DNA from 2 places in the Streptomyces sp. NPDC051567 genome. Region 2 is predicted to be linked to the other one. Evidence: riboswitches for the same ligand, from Rfam matches in the RefSeq annotation. Region 2 holds a riboswitch; the other holds the start of a gene.
What was found. A riboswitch is a leader RNA that binds a small molecule or an ion and turns the genes downstream of it on or off. The one in region 2 is predicted to bind thiamine pyrophosphate.
Positions count from the first base shown of each region.

Region 1: linked by a shared signal. The riboswitch ahead of ACIA5F_RS17650 (thiamine ABC transporter substrate binding subunit) and the one ahead of thiO (glycine oxidase ThiO) in region 2 are both predicted to bind thiamine pyrophosphate.

Region 1 covers NZ_JBITDK010000014.1:86,457-93,565, forward strand. Annotated here, with positions in the region: gene ACIA5F_RS17640 (ABC transporter ATP-binding protein) at 1-176, opposite strand, end outside; gene ACIA5F_RS17645 (ABC transporter permease) at 176-1,792, opposite strand; gene ACIA5F_RS17650 (thiamine ABC transporter substrate binding subunit) at 1,969-3,063, opposite strand; TPP riboswitch at 3,151-3,258, opposite strand; gene rlmN (23S rRNA (adenine(2503)-C(2))-methyltransferase RlmN) at 3,316-4,425, opposite strand; gene ACIA5F_RS17660 (phosphatidate cytidylyltransferase) at 4,590-5,660, opposite strand; gene frr (ribosome recycling factor) at 5,660-6,217, opposite strand; gene pyrH (UMP kinase) at 6,302-7,081, opposite strand.
Region 2 covers NZ_JBITDK010000009.1:222,696-229,804, forward strand. Annotated here, with positions in the region: gene metF (methylenetetrahydrofolate reductase [NAD(P)H]) at 1-717, opposite strand, end outside; gene thiE (thiamine phosphate synthase) at 807-1,466, opposite strand; gene ACIA5F_RS13745 (Rv2175c family DNA-binding protein) at 1,597-1,962, opposite strand; gene ACIA5F_RS13750 (NAD(P)/FAD-dependent oxidoreductase) at 2,074-3,327, opposite strand; TPP riboswitch at 3,421-3,533, shown strand; gene thiO (glycine oxidase ThiO) at 3,531-4,715, shown strand; gene thiS (sulfur carrier protein ThiS) at 4,712-4,912, shown strand; gene ACIA5F_RS13765 (thiazole synthase) at 4,915-5,718, shown strand; gene pknB (Stk1 family PASTA domain-containing Ser/Thr kinase) at 5,909-7,109, shown strand, end outside.

The DNA of each region.
Region 1 (7,109 bases), on a different contig from region 2:
GGCTGGAGCCCGGCGACGACCCGCAGCAGCGTGGACTTCCCGCTGCCGCTCGGCCCCAGGACGCACACGGTCTCGTGCGCGGCGACCGTGAGGTCCACACGGTCCAGGACGTCCACGCCCTCGCCCGCGCGCCCGCCGAAGCGGACCGAGACCCCTTCCAGCCGGAGCAGTGTCATCAGAATTCTCCCGAGGTCTTGTCGGGTCGCAGCCGCTCCAGCACCAGCAGGGACACCGCGCACACCAGCATCAGAATCGTGCTCAGGGCCATCGCCTGCCCGTAGTTCAGCTCACCGGCCCGCCCCAGCAGCCGTGCCACGGCCACCGGCAGCGTCGGCTCGTCCGGCCGCGCGATGAAGACGGTCGCGCCGAACTCCCCCAGCGAGACCGCGAAGGCGAACCCGGCCGCGACCAGCAGGGCCCGCCGCACCAGCGGCAGGTCCACCTCCCGCCACGCCCGCAGCGGGGACGCGCCGAGCACGGCCGCCGCCTCCCGCAGCCGCCCGTCCACGGCCCGCAGCACCGGCAGCATGGTCCGGACGACGAACGGCACGCCCACCAGCGCCTGCGCCAGCGGGACCAGGACCCACGAGGTCCGCAGGTCCAGCGGCGGCTCGTCCAGGGTGATCAGGAAGCCGAAGCCCACGGTGACGGCGGACACCCCGAGCGGGAGCATCAGCAGCGCGTCGAACCCGCGCGCGAAGCGGCCCCCGCGCCGGGTCAGCGCCGCCGCCGCGAGCCCTCCGATCACCAGGGCGAGGGCGGTCGCGACCAGCGCGTACCGCAGGGAGTTCCCGATCGCCTCCAGCGGCGGCACCAGGAACGTCCCGCCGCCGGCGCCCGCGTCCTGCAGTGCCCGGTAGAAGCCGAGGCCGTATCCGCCGGGGGCGTCGAAGGACCGTTCCACCAGCACCCCCAGCGGCAGGACGATCAGCAGCGCCACCGACAGCAGCACCGCGCCGAGCAGCGTGCGCTGTCCGGCGCCGCGCGGCGCGTGCGCCGTGCGCGCCGGGTCCACGAGCCGTAGCGCGGTCTCCCGTTTGCGCACGGTCCAGGCGTGCACGCCGAGGATCGCGCCGACCGCCGCGAACTGCACCATCGTCAGCACGGCGGCCGTCGGCAGGTCCAGGAACTGCGCGGTCTGCCGGTAGACCTCCACCTCCAGGGTGGAGTACGCCGGTCCGCCCAGGATCTGCACGACGCCGAAGGAGGTGAAGGTGAAGAGGAAGACCATCAGGGTGGCGGCGGCCACCGCCGGGGCCAGCGCGGGCAGCGTCACCCGGCGCCAGGCCGCGAACCGCCCCGCGCCCAGGACCCGGGCGGCCTCCTCCTGGCGCGGGTCCAGCTGTGCCCACAGCCCGCCGACCGTCCGTACGACGACCGCGTAGTTGAAGAAGACGTGCGCGAGCAGGATCGCCCAGACGGTGGTGTCCAGCCGGACCCCCCACAGGTCGTCCAGCAGCCCGCCCCGCCCGACCAGGGCCAGGAAGGCCGTGCCGACGACCACGGTGGGCAGGACGAACGGGACGGTCACCACCGCCCGCAGCACCTGTCTGCCGGGGAACTCCAAGCGCGCGAAGACGTACGCGCCGGGGAGTGCGACCAGGAGCGTGAGCGCCGTGGAGGCGAGCGCCTGCCAGGTGGTGAACCAGAGCACGCCGGCGATGTCGGGCCGGGCCAGCACCTCGCCGATCCGGCCGAACCGCCAGCCGCTCTCCGTCGTGAGCCCGCGGCCGACGATCGCGGCGACGGGGTAGGCGAAGAACAGCCCGAAGAAGGCGAGGGGCACGGCCATCAGGGCGAGCCGCACCGCGGTCGCCCGCCGCCCGCCGCCCGCCGCACCAAAACCTCCGCCGAAGCCGAAGCCGAAACCGGACCGGGAGCCGGGGCCGGGGCGGGAGCCGGGGCAGGCGCGGGGCCGGGGACCGGACGCGGGGCCCTCCGCCGCCGCGTCCGGTCCCCCCGTACCGCTCACTTCACGACGAGCGAGGTCCATGCCTTGACCCACTGCTCGCGGTTCTCGGCGATGGTCTGCGGAGCGACGTTCTCCGGCTTCTCCACGACCACGCCGTGCTGGGTGAAGAGTTCCGGCAGGACGGCGTTCTTGACCACCGGGTTCACGAACATCTTGAGCGGCAGGTCCTCCTGGAACTTCTTGCCGATCAGGAAGTCGAGGAGCGCCTTGCCGCCCTCCTCGTTCTTCGCGCCCTTCAGCAGGCCCGCGAACTCGATCTGGCGGAAGCAGGTGCCGGTGGCGACCCCGGTCGGCGCCTCGGCCGGCTGCGGGTCCGCGTACAGCACCTCGACCGGCGGGCTGGAGGCGTAGGAGACGACCAGCGGACGGTCCCCCTTGGCCTTCTTGCCGCCCGCGGAACCGGAGAAGCGCCCGTTGTACGCCTGCTCCCAGCCGTCGACGACCTCGACGCCGTTGGCCCTGAGCTTGCCCCAGTACTCCTTCCATCCCTCCTCGCCGTACTTGCCGACCGAGGCGAGCAGGAAGCCGAGGCCGGGCGAGGAGGTCGCCGGGTTCTCGGTGACCAGCAGGTTCTTGTACTCGGGCTTGATCAGGTCGTCCAGCGTCTGCGGCGGGGCGAGCTTCTTGTCGGCGAAGTACTGCTTGTCGTAGTTGACGCAGACGTCACCGGAGTCGACCGGGGTGACGCGGTGCTGCTGGTCGAGCACGTACTCCGGCTTCACCTCGCCCAGGCCCTTGGCCTCGTAGGGGACGAAGACACCGTTGTCGAGGGCGCGCGAGAGCAGCGTGTTGTCCACGCCGAAGAAGACGTCGCCGCGCGGGGAGCCCTTGGTGAGGATCTCCTGGTTCAGCGCCGTGCCGGCGTCACCGGACTTCAGCACCTTCACGGTGTAGCCGCTCTGCTGCTCGAACTCCTTGAGGACCGTGTCGCTCACGTCGAAGGAGTCGTGGGAGACGAGCGTGACGGCCTCGGGCTTCGCCGCCCCGCCGGTCTCCGCGGCCTTCTTCTCCCCGCTCCCGCAGGCGCCGAGCGTGGTGACACCCAGCGCGGTCGCGAGCAGCGCGCCCGTGAACTTCTTGGTGGTGCTCACTGTGAATTCCTCCTGGGCTGACCAGGAGAAGACGCGGCCCCGCCCCGCGCTCCGCGCGAACGGAGGCAGGGCAGGGCGCAACAACAGCTTGAGTGGTGACCGAACTTCCTACCCCGCATGACCGGGGCGAGGTTCAGAGGGTCTGCGGATGACTTACCGCACTCTCAGCGCTGTGGCGCTCCCCTGTCGGAATATGAAATTTGTTCGGGCACAGCGTACCGTGCGGCCGAATCCGATCGGTCCGGACCGGAATTACCGCTCAGACGCCGCCAGCTGACCGCAAGCGCCGTCGATCTCCTGCCCCCGGGTGTCACGGACGGTCACCGGCACGCCGTGGCGGGCGATGGCCTCGACGAACGCCTTCTCGTCCTCGGGCCGCGAGGCGGTCCACTTCGAGCCGGGCGTCGGGTTCAGCGGGATCAGGTTGACGTGCACCCGCTTGCCCTTGAGGAGCTTGCCGAGCAGGTCGCCGCGCCACGCCTGGTCGTTGATGTCGCGGATCAGGGCGTACTCGATGGAGATCCGGCGGCCGGACTTCTCGGCGTACTCCCAGGCCGCGTCGAGGACCTCGCGGACGTTCCAGCGGGTGTTGACGGGCACGAGGGTGTCGCGCAGCTCGTCGTCCGGGGCGTGCAGGGAGACGGCGAGACGGCACTTGAAGCCCTCGTCCGCGAAGCGGAGCATGGCCGGGACCAGGCCGACGGTGGAGACGGTGATGCCGCGCTGGGAGAGGCCCAGGCCGTCGGGGGCCGGGTCGGTCAGCCGGCGGATGGCGCCGACGACCCGCTTGTAGTTGGCCAGCGGCTCGCCCATGCCCATGAAGACGATGTTGGAGAGCCGGGCCGGGCCGCCGGGGACCTCGCCGTCGCGCAGCGCGCGCATGCCGTCGACGATCTGGTGCACGATCTCGGCGGTGGACAGGTTGCGGTCCAGACCCGCCTGGCCGGTGGCGCAGAAGGGACAGTTCATCCCGCAGCCCGCCTGCGAGGAGATGCACATGGTGACCCGGTCGGGGTAGCGCATCAGCACGGACTCGACGAGCGTGCCGTCGTGCAGCTTCCACAGGGTCTTGCGCGTGGTGTCGTTGTCGCAGCTGATGTGCCGCAGGACGTTCATCAGGTCCGGCAGCAGCTCCTGCTGGAGCTTCTCCCGGGAACCTGCGGGGATGTCGGTCCACTCGGCCGGGTCGTGCGTGTACCGGGCGAAGTAGTGCTGCGAGAGCTGCTTGGCCCGGAACGGCTTCTCACCGATCGCCGCGACGGCCTCACGGCGCTCCTCGGGGGTGAGGTCGGCGAGGTGCCGCGGGGGCTTCTTGGCTCCGCGGGGGGCGACGAAGGTGAGCTCTCCCGGAACGGGGGCCATGAGCGGTACTCCTCAGTATTACGAGCCCGGTGCGGGCGGGCTCCGCATCGGCGGAGCGTTGTCGACGGCACGAGCGGTGCCGGGAGACCTCACGGGTCCACCCCGAAACACGGGAAAAGCGCGCCACCGACGGGTGACGCGCTTTTCAGGATAACCCGCCCGGGTCAACCGGTGCCGACGAAGGCCGCCAGCAGCAGCCACACCACGGGCGCCGTCGGCAGCAGGGAGTCCAGCCGGTCCATGATGCCGCCGTGGCCCGGCAGCAGGGTGCCCATGTCCTTGATCCCCAGGTCCCGCTTGATCATCGACTCGCCGAGGTCGCCCAGCGTGGCGCTGACCGCGACCGCGAGCCCCAGCAGCAGGCCCTGCCACCAGGAGCCGCCGTCGATCAGGAACTCCATGCACAGCGCGCCGGCCACCATCGCGAAGGCGATCGCCCCGAACAGCCCCTCACGGGTCTTGCCGGGGCTGATGCGCGGCGCGAGCTTGTGCTTGCCGAAGCGCCAGCCGACCGCGTACGCCCCGGTGTCGCTGACCACGGTCAGGACCAGGAAGGTGATGACCCGCTGCGCACCGTCGTCCGCGGTGAGCAGCAGGGTGACGAAGGTGGCCAGGAACGGCACGTAAAAGGCGGCGAAGACGCCCGCCGTGACGTCCTTGAGGTAGTCCTCCGGCGGTTCGGTCATCCGCCAGACCAGGACCGCCAGCGCGGTCAGGGCCATGGCGACCCAGGCGCCCTCGGCCCCCTGGACGTACCCGGCGACGACCATGGCCGCGCCGCCGACGGCGAGGGGTACCAGTGGCGCCTTGATGCCCTTGCGTTCCTGGAGCCGGGAGGTCAGCTCCCACAGGCCCACGACGACCGCGACGACGACGACGCCGACGAAGACCGCCTTGACGACGAAGAGCGAGGCGAAGATCACCACGCCGAGGCCGACTCCGACCCCTATGGCGGCACGCAGATCGCGCCCCGCCCGCTTCTTCTGCGGCGGGGGCGAGGCGTCCTGCGGGGCCGGTGAGGGCGGGGGGCTGGGCATGGGCTCCTGCGGCGGCGTCTCGGCGCGGAACGGGGGGCCGCCGGCAGCGGCGGCCCCCCGATCGCGTGCGTCCCGGTCGTCGAAATCACGGCCGGCGGCATCGGGCACGATGGGCATGGGCCGAGTGTGCGGGCCCACCAGCGCATCGTATGCGGGACCCGCCGCAACCGGCTCCACGGCCCAGGAAGAGTCGTTCATCAGACCTCGAGGAGCTCGGCTTCCTTGTGCTTCAGCAGCTCGTCCACCTGCGCGACGTACTTCGTGGTGGTGTCGTCGAGCTCCTTCTCCGCGCGGCGCACCTCGTCCTCGCCCGCCTCCTTGTCCTTGACGAGCTTGTCAAGGGCGTCCTTCGCCTTGCGGCGGACGGCGCGGAGCGAGATCTTGGAGTCCTCGGCCTTGGTGCGGGCGACCTTGATGTACTCCTTGCGGCGGTCCTGCGTCAGCTCGGGGAAGTTCACCCGGATGATGCTGCCGTCGTTGCTCGGGTTGACACCGAGGTCGGAGTCGCGGATGGCCTGTTCGATGTTGCGCAGGGCGCTCTTGTCGAACGGGGTCACGATCGCCATGCGCGGCTCGGGCACCGAGAAGGAGGCGAGCTGGTTGATGGGCGTGATGGCGCCGTAGTAGTCCGCCACGATCTTGTTGAACATCGCCGGGTGCGCACGACCGGTGCGAATCGCGGCGAAGTCTTCCTTGGCGACGACGACGGCCTTTTCCATCTTCTCCTCGGCCTCGAGGAGGATCTCTTCGGTCACCACGTGCTCCTGCATGTCTTGAGTGGATGGTTCAGGCTGGCGGGGCGGGCTCGGCCGCGAGGGTCCGGCCCGGCAACGGCGTGCTCAGTCCCGGGTTCCCTGGTCGCTGACGAGCGTGCCGATCTTCTCACCCTTGACGGCGCGGGCGATGTTGCCCTCGGCGAGCAGCTCGAAGACGAGGATCGGCAGCTTGTTGTCGCGGCACAGCGTGATGGCGGTGGCGTCGGCGACCTTGAGGTCGCGGGAGAGCACCTCGCTGTACTCCAGCGCGTCGAACTTCACCGCGTCCGGGTTCTTCTTCGGGTCGGAGTCGTAGACCCCGTCGACACCGTTCTTGCCCATGAGCAGGGCCTCGGCGTCGATCTCCAGGGCACGCTGGGCGGCCGTGGTGTCGGTGGAGAAGTACGGCATGCCCATACCGGCGCCGAAGATGACGACGCGTCCCTTCTCCAGGTGGCGCACGGCACGCAGCGGGATGTACGGCTCCGCGACCTGGCCCATGGTGATGGCGGTCTGGACGCGGGAGTCGATGCCCTCCTTCTCCAGGAAGTCCTGGAGGGCGAGGCAGTTCATGACGGTGCCGAGCATGCCCATGTAGTCGGACCGGGCCCGGTCCATGCCGCGCTGCTGGAGCTCGGCGCCGCGGAAGAAGTTGCCGCCGCCGATCACGACGGCGATCTCCGCGCCGTCGCGGACCACCGCGGCGATCTCACGCGCGATGGCGTGGACGACATCGGGATCGACGCCCAGTCCTCCGCCGCCGGAGAAGGCTTCGCCCGACAGCTTCAGCATGAAGCGGCGGCCCTTCTCCTGCTGGTCGCTCTTGTCGTCGGATGCGGTGTGGGGGGCCACGCCCTGATTCATGGAGATCTCCTCGTGCACATACGAAGAA
Region 2 (7,109 bases):
GAAGACCGCGGTGCTGAGCTGGGGCAGCCGGTCGAGCTGCTTGATGCCCACAACGGGCATGACTTCGGGGATGATCGGGGTCTCGCAGCCCGCCTGGGCGACACGGTCGCGCAGCCGCAGGTAGGTCTCCGGTTCGAAGAACATCTGGGTGATCGCGTAGTCGGCGCCCGCGCGGCACTTGTCCACGAAGTGCCGGATGTCCGTGTCCCAGTCCGCCGAGCGCGGGTGCATCTCGGGGAAGGCCGCGACGCCTACGCAGAAGTCGCCGGACTCCTTGAGGAGGCGGACCAGGTCGGCGGCGTACCGTACGCCCTCGGGGTGGGCCACCCAGGGGCCCATGGGGTCGCCCGGCGGGTCCCCGCGCAGGGCGAGCATGTTGCGGATGCCCGCGTCGGCGAACTGGCCGATGACGTGGCGCAGTTCGGCGATGGAGTGGTCCACGGCGGTGAGGTGCGCGACGGGGGTGAGCGTGGTGTCGGCGGCGATCTGCTGGGTGGCGCGGACGGTGCCGCCCCGGGTGGAGCCGCCGGCTCCGTAGGTGACGGAGACGAAGCTGGGGGCCACCGCCTCGACGCGGCGCAGCGCGTTCCAGAGGTTGCGCTCGCCCTTCTCCGTCTTCGGGGCCCAGAACTCGAAGGAGTACGAGCGTCCGGCCGTGAGCAGGTCACGGACCGTGTGTGCACGATCCGTCCAGGTGGAAGCGGTTCCGAGGGCCATACGGGCAGGTTAGACGCGGCTGGGCGGACGCCGAAGCCGAGTCCATTCCTTGGACATCTTTTTGGACACCGGCCCGATGGTGCGGGCGCCTATCCGGCGGTGCGGGCCCGGACCCGGGCGGCCAGGTCCGCGGCGGCGGCGCCGGGGTCGGTGGCCTCGGTGAGGGCGCGGACGACGACGATCCGGGTGGCCCCGGCGTCCAGCACCTCGTCCAGATTCGTGCTGTCGATGCCGCCGATGGCGAACCAGGGCCGCCGGGGCGCCAGGGCGGCCGTGCGGCGGACGAGTGCGAGGCCGGGGGCGGGGCGGCCGGGCTTGGTGGGGGTGGGCCAGCAGGGGCCGACGCAGAAGTAGTCCACGCCGGGCTCGGCGGTGGCGGCGTCGACCTCGGAGGCGGTGTGGCAGGAGCGGCCGATGAGCGGGTCCGGGCCGAGGAGGGCGCGGGCGGCGGGGACGGGGAGGTCGCCCTGGCCGAGGTGGAGGACGTCGGCGCCGGCGGCGTGGGCCACGTCGGCGCGGTCGTTGACGGCGAGGAGGCGGCCGTGGCGGCGGGCGGCGTCGGCGAAGAGCCGCAGGTGTTCGAGTTCCTCGGCGGCCTCCAGCCCCTTGTCGCGGAGCTGGATCACGTCCACTCCGCCGTCCAGGACGGCGTCGAGGAACTCGGGCAGGTCGCCCTGGCGCTTGCGGGCGTCCGTGCACAGGTAGAGCCGGGCGTCGGACAGCTGGGCGCGGGCGTCGGTCGCGGACATGGGCAAACCCCCGTGGCGGGGGGGGGGGGGGGGGGGGGGGGGGGGGGGGGGGGGGGGGCCCGGGGCCCCCCGGGGGGGGGGGGGGGGGGGGGGGCCGGCCCCCCCCCCCACCGCGGTGAAGCGGATCAGGTCACAGGGCGAGCGCCTGAGCGCGGCGCTTCACCTCCGTGCCGCGATTCTCACTCAGCGCCTCGGCGGGGGTGCCGGGCAGGGTCGGGTCGGAGGTGAAGAGCCACTCCAGGATCTCCCCGTCGGAGAAGCCGTCGTCGCGCAGGACGGTGAGCAGTCCGACGAGGCCCTTGACGACCTTGTCTCCGTCGATGAAGGGGGCCGGTACCTGGAGGGAGCGGTTCTCGCCCCGGCGGACGGCGAGGAGCTGCCCTTCCTTGACCATCTGGCGGACCCTGGTCACCTCGATGTCGAGCGCCTCCGCGATGTCGGGGAGGTACATCCAGTCGGGGACAAGGGCTTCGATCTTTGCGTCAATCTCGGTCACGGGGACAAGCCTGCCATCTCGGACCGGCCCCCGGTACCCGGGCCGCCCCGTCCGGGTGCCGGGGGCCGCGCGCCGGGCCCGTACGGACCGGAGCGCGGACCGGGACGCGGGTCAGGGGGCGGGTCGCAGGGTGGCCGATTTCAGGGGGGTGCCGGGGTCGGCGACCCCGGCCGGGTCCAGGGCGGCGCCCGTCTCGATGAGCTTGCGGCCCTGGGCCAGGTCGCGGGGGCGGCCCACGGCGAGGACGGCGACGAGCGCGCCCTCCTTCAGCCAGCACACCGACCAGGACGGGCCGGCCGGGTCGCCCCGCCGGATCAGGGTGTCGGCCCCGCCGTGGTGGCCCGCGTACTGCACGAACCGGCCGAACTGCTCCGACCAGAAGTACGGGACCGGGTCGTAGGCGCGCTCCGGGCCGCCCGCGACGATGTTGGCGGCGACCGTCCGGGGTCCCTGGAGGGCGTTGTCCCAGTGGTGGACCAGGAGCCGGGTGCCGTAGCGGGCCGAGGGGAAGGAGGCGCAGTCGCCGACCGCGTACACGCCGGGCAGGGAGGTCCGCAGGTGGGCGTCGGCGGTGACCGAGCCGTCGGGGCCCCGTTCCACGCCGGTTCCCGCGAGCCATCCGGTGGCCGGGCGGGCGCCGATGCCGACGACGACCGCGTCGGCGGGCAGTTCCCGGCCGTCCGCCAGCAGCACCCGGCCCTCCTCGACCCGGGCGACCTTCGCCCCGGTGAGCAGGCGGGCGCCCGCCTCGGCGTACCAGCGCGCCATCGGTTCGGTGGCCTCGGCGGGCAGCGCCCCGGCCAGGACCCGGTCCGCGGCCTCGACCACCGTCACGGCGCGGCCCGCCTCGCGCGCGGCGGTGGCGAACTCCGCGCCGATCCAGCCCGCGCCGACGACCACGACGGCGGGGGCGGTGGCCAGGACCGGCCGGAGCCGGGCGGCGTCGTCCAGGGTGCGCAGCAGGTGGACGCCCGGGACGCCTTCGGTGCCGGGCAGGGTCAGCGGTTCGGCGCCGGTGGCCAGGACGAGGACCTCGTACGGGACGGGTCCCGCGCCGGTGTCCAGGAGGTGTTCGGCGGCCCGCAGGCCGGTGACCTCGGTGCCGAGCCGCAGGGTGATGCCGAGCGCCTCGAAGTCCACGTCGAAGGCGGAGTCCTCGGCCTTGCCGAGGAGGACCGCCTTGGAGAGCGGGGGCCGGTCGTAGGGCTGGTGGGGTTCGGCGCCCAGCAGGGTGACGGGGCCGGTCCACCCCTGTTCCCGCAGGGCCACCGCGGTCTGCACGCCGGCCAGGCCGGCGCCGACGACGACCACGCCGCCCGGCCCCGCTCCCGTGCCGCCGCTGGTCCGTTCCGTCTGCTCGGTCACCCGGCCACCCTCACTGTCCGACTCGCTGCCTGATGGTCCGTCAGGAACAGGACCAGCCTTACCCGCCGTCCACGGCGGGGTTAGTCTGGCCACCGTACCTATCGCGGGAGTCCGGGCGCACCGGGCTGAGAGGGAGGCTGGACGGCCTCCGACCGTACGAACCTGATCCGGGTCATGCCGGCGAAGGGAGGGGCTGGACGCCCATGCACGCCTCACGGAGAACCGGGTCCGACGTGCTCGTCGTCGGGGGCGGGATCATCGGTCTCGTCACCGCCTGGCGGGCGGCCCGGGCCGGGCTGCGGACCGTGCTCGCCGATCCGGCGCCCGGCGGGGGCGCCGCCCGCGTCGCGGCCGGGATGCTCGCCCCCGTCACCGAACTGCACTACGGCGAGGAGGCCCTGCTCGCCCTGGGCCTCGACTCCGCCGCCCGCTACCCGCGCTTCGCCGCCGAACTCGCCGAGGCCGGCGGCGGGAGCGACATCGGCTACCGCGCCTGCGGCACCCTCTCCGTCGCCCTCGACGCCGACGACCGGCTCCACCTGCGCGAACTCCACGCCCTCCAGCGCCGCTGCGGCCTGGAGTCCCAGTGGCTCACCGGCCGCGAGTGCCGCCGCCTGGAACCGATGCTGGCCCCGGGCGTCCGGGGCGGCCTGCGCGTCGACGGCGACCACCAGGTGGACCCGCGCCGGCTCGCCGCCGCCCTGCTGGCCGCCTGCGCCCACTCCGGCGTGGAGCTGCGCCGGGCGGGCGCCGAACGGCTCCTGGTCACCGCCGACCGGGCGGCGGGCGTCCTGCTCGACGACGGCACCCGGCTGCGCGCGGACCAGGTCGTCCTGGCGGCGGGCTCGCTCAGCGGCCGGCTGGCCGGGGTGCCGCCGGAGGCGGTGGCCCCCGTCCGGCCGGTGAAGGGGCAGGTGCTGCGGCTCACGGTGCCGGCCGCGTACGCGCCGTTCCTGTCGCGGACCGTACGGGCCGTCGTGCGCGGCAGCCACGTCTACCTGGTGCCCCGCGAGAACGGCGAACTCGTCGTCGGCGCCACCAGCGAGGAGCTCGGCTGGGACACCACGGTCACCGCCGGCGGGGTCTACGAACTCCTGCGCGACGCCCACGAGCTGGTCCCCGGCATCACCGAACTCCCGCTCACCGAGACCCTGGCCGGACTGCGGCCCGGCTCGCCCGACAACGCCCCGCTGCTCGGCCCGACCGCACTGCCCGGCCTGCACCTGGCCACCGGGCACTACCGCAACGGGGTGCTGCTGGCCCCGCTCACCGGCGAGGTCATGGCCGAGCTGCTGACCACCGGCGAGCTGCCCGCGATCGCGCGCCCGTTCACCCCGCTGCGGTTCTCCGCCCCCAAGGCCACCACGCGTCAGGAGTCGTACGCATGACCATCTCCGTCAACGGCGAGCCGCGCGAGATCGCGGCCGGCACCACGCTCGACGTGGTGGTCGCCACCCTGACCGCCGCCCCGGCCGGGGTCGCCGCCGCGCTCAACGAGACGGTGGTCCCGCGCGGCCGGTGGCGGCTCACCCCCGTGGGCGAGGGCGACCGCGTCGAGATCCTCACCGCCGTCCAGGGGGGCTGACCGTGACCACCCCGGACGAGGACCTCCTCACCCTCGGCGGCCGGACCTTCTCCTCCCGCCTGATCATGGGGACGGGCGGGGCCCCCAGCCTGGACGTGCTGGAACGCGCCCTGACCGCCTCCGGCACCGAACTGACCACGGTGGCCATGCGCCGCCTGGACCCGACCGTCCAGGGCTCGGTCCTGTCGGTCCTGGACCGCCTGGGCATCGCGGTCCTGCCCAACACGGCGGGCTGCTTCACGGCGGGCGAGGCCGTCCTGACCGCCCGGCTGGCCCGGGAGGCCCTGGGCACGGACTGGATCAAGCTGGAGGTCGTCGCGGACGAGCGGACCCTGCTCCCCGACGGCGTCGAGCTGCTGGACGCCGCCGAGACCCTGGTGGACGAGGGGTTCACGGTCCTGCCGTACACCAACGACGACCCGGTGCTCGCGCGGAAGCTGGAGGACGTGGGCTGCGCGGCGATCATGCCGCTGGGATCGCCGATCGGCTCCGGGCTGGGCATCCGCAACCCGCACAACTTCGAGCTGATCACCGGCCGGGCCGGGGTCCCGGTCGTCCTGGACGCGGGCGCCGGGACGGCCTCGGACGCCGCGCTGGCGATGGAGCTGGGGTGCGCGGCGGTGATGCTGGCCTCGGCGGTGACCCGGGCCCAGGAGCCGGTCCTGATGGCGGCGGCCATGCGCGACGCCGTCTCGGCGGGCCGCCTGGCCCACCGCGCGGGCCGCATCCCCCAGCGGCGTTTCGCCCTCGCCTCCTCCCCGACCTCGGGCCGCCCCGCCCTGGACCCGGAACGCCCGGCCTTCTGACCCCCGGCCCCGGGGCGGCCCGTCCCGGCCCGTCCCGGCCCCGCCGGCGTTTGAGGCGCGGGGGTCCGGGGGCAGCGCACCCGGCAACGGCGCCGCACCCGGCCGATCGCGTCGCGGCCGCCGCCCGCGGGGCCGACCCGCACCGGCGGCACCGCACCGACGGCACCGCACCGGCTCGTAGAATCGCCGGGTGGACACGACCCTGGATGACCCCCTCGTCGGTCGCGTGCTCGACGGCCGCTACCGCGTCGACGCCCGTATCGCGGCCGGCGGCATGGCCACGGTCTACCGGGCCGTGGACACCCGGCTCGACCGCGTCCTCGCGCTGAAGGTGATGCACCCGGCGCTCGCCGCCGACGCCGCCTTCGTCGGCCGCTTCATCCGGGAGGCGAAGTCGGTGGCCCGGCTCGCCCACCCGCACGTCGTCGCCGTCTTCGACCAGGGCACGGACGGGCCGTACGTCTTCCTCGCCATGGAGTACGTCTCCGGCTGCACCCTGCGCGACGTGCTCCGCGAGCGCGGCGCGCTCCAGCCCCGGGCCGCCCTCGACATCCTCGAACCCGTCCTCGCCGCCCTCGGCGCCGCCCACCGGGCCGGTTTCGTCCACCGCGACATGAAGCCCGAGAACGTCCTGATCGGCGACGACGGCCGGGTCAAGGTCGCCGACTTCGGCCTGGTCCGGTCCGTGGACTCGGTCACCGACACCACCGGTTCCGTCCTCGGCACCGTCTCCTACCTGGCGCCCGAGCAGATCGAGAACGGCGTCACCGACACCCGTGTGGACGTCTACGCCTGCGGTGTCGTCCTGTACGAGATGCTCACCGGGTCCAAGCCGCACACCGGGGGCAGCGCCGCCCAGGTGCTGTACCGGCATCTCCATGAGGACGTCCCGGCGCCCTCGGAGGCCGTCCCCGGGCTCCCCGCCGACCTCGACGGGCTCGTCGCGGACGCCACCGCCCGCGACCCCCGGCTGCGGCCCGGTGACGCCGCCGCCCTGCTCGGCCTCGTCCGCGAGGCCCGCGCCCGGCTCCAGGACGCCGAGCTGGACGCCGTACCGCCGCAGGCGCGCGCCGGGCGGCGCACCGCCTCCGAGGACCGCACCGGCGTGATCCCGCGCCCGGTGGGCGCGGAGCGGCCCGCGCACCACACCTCCCGGCTGGAGACCGCCGGGGCCGCGCACCGGCCGCCCCGGCGGGGGCGGCCCCGGCCGGGCAGGTTCCTCGTCGTCGCCGGGCTGCTGGTCGCCCTCGGTCTGGGCACCGGGGTCTGGTACATCAGCTCGGGCCAGTTCACCCGGGTCCCCGGCCTCCTCGGCAAGTCCGAGGAGCAGGCCCGGTCGGAGCTGTCGGCGGCCGGGCTCGGCGTGAAGCGGATCGAGAAGAAGTTCAGCC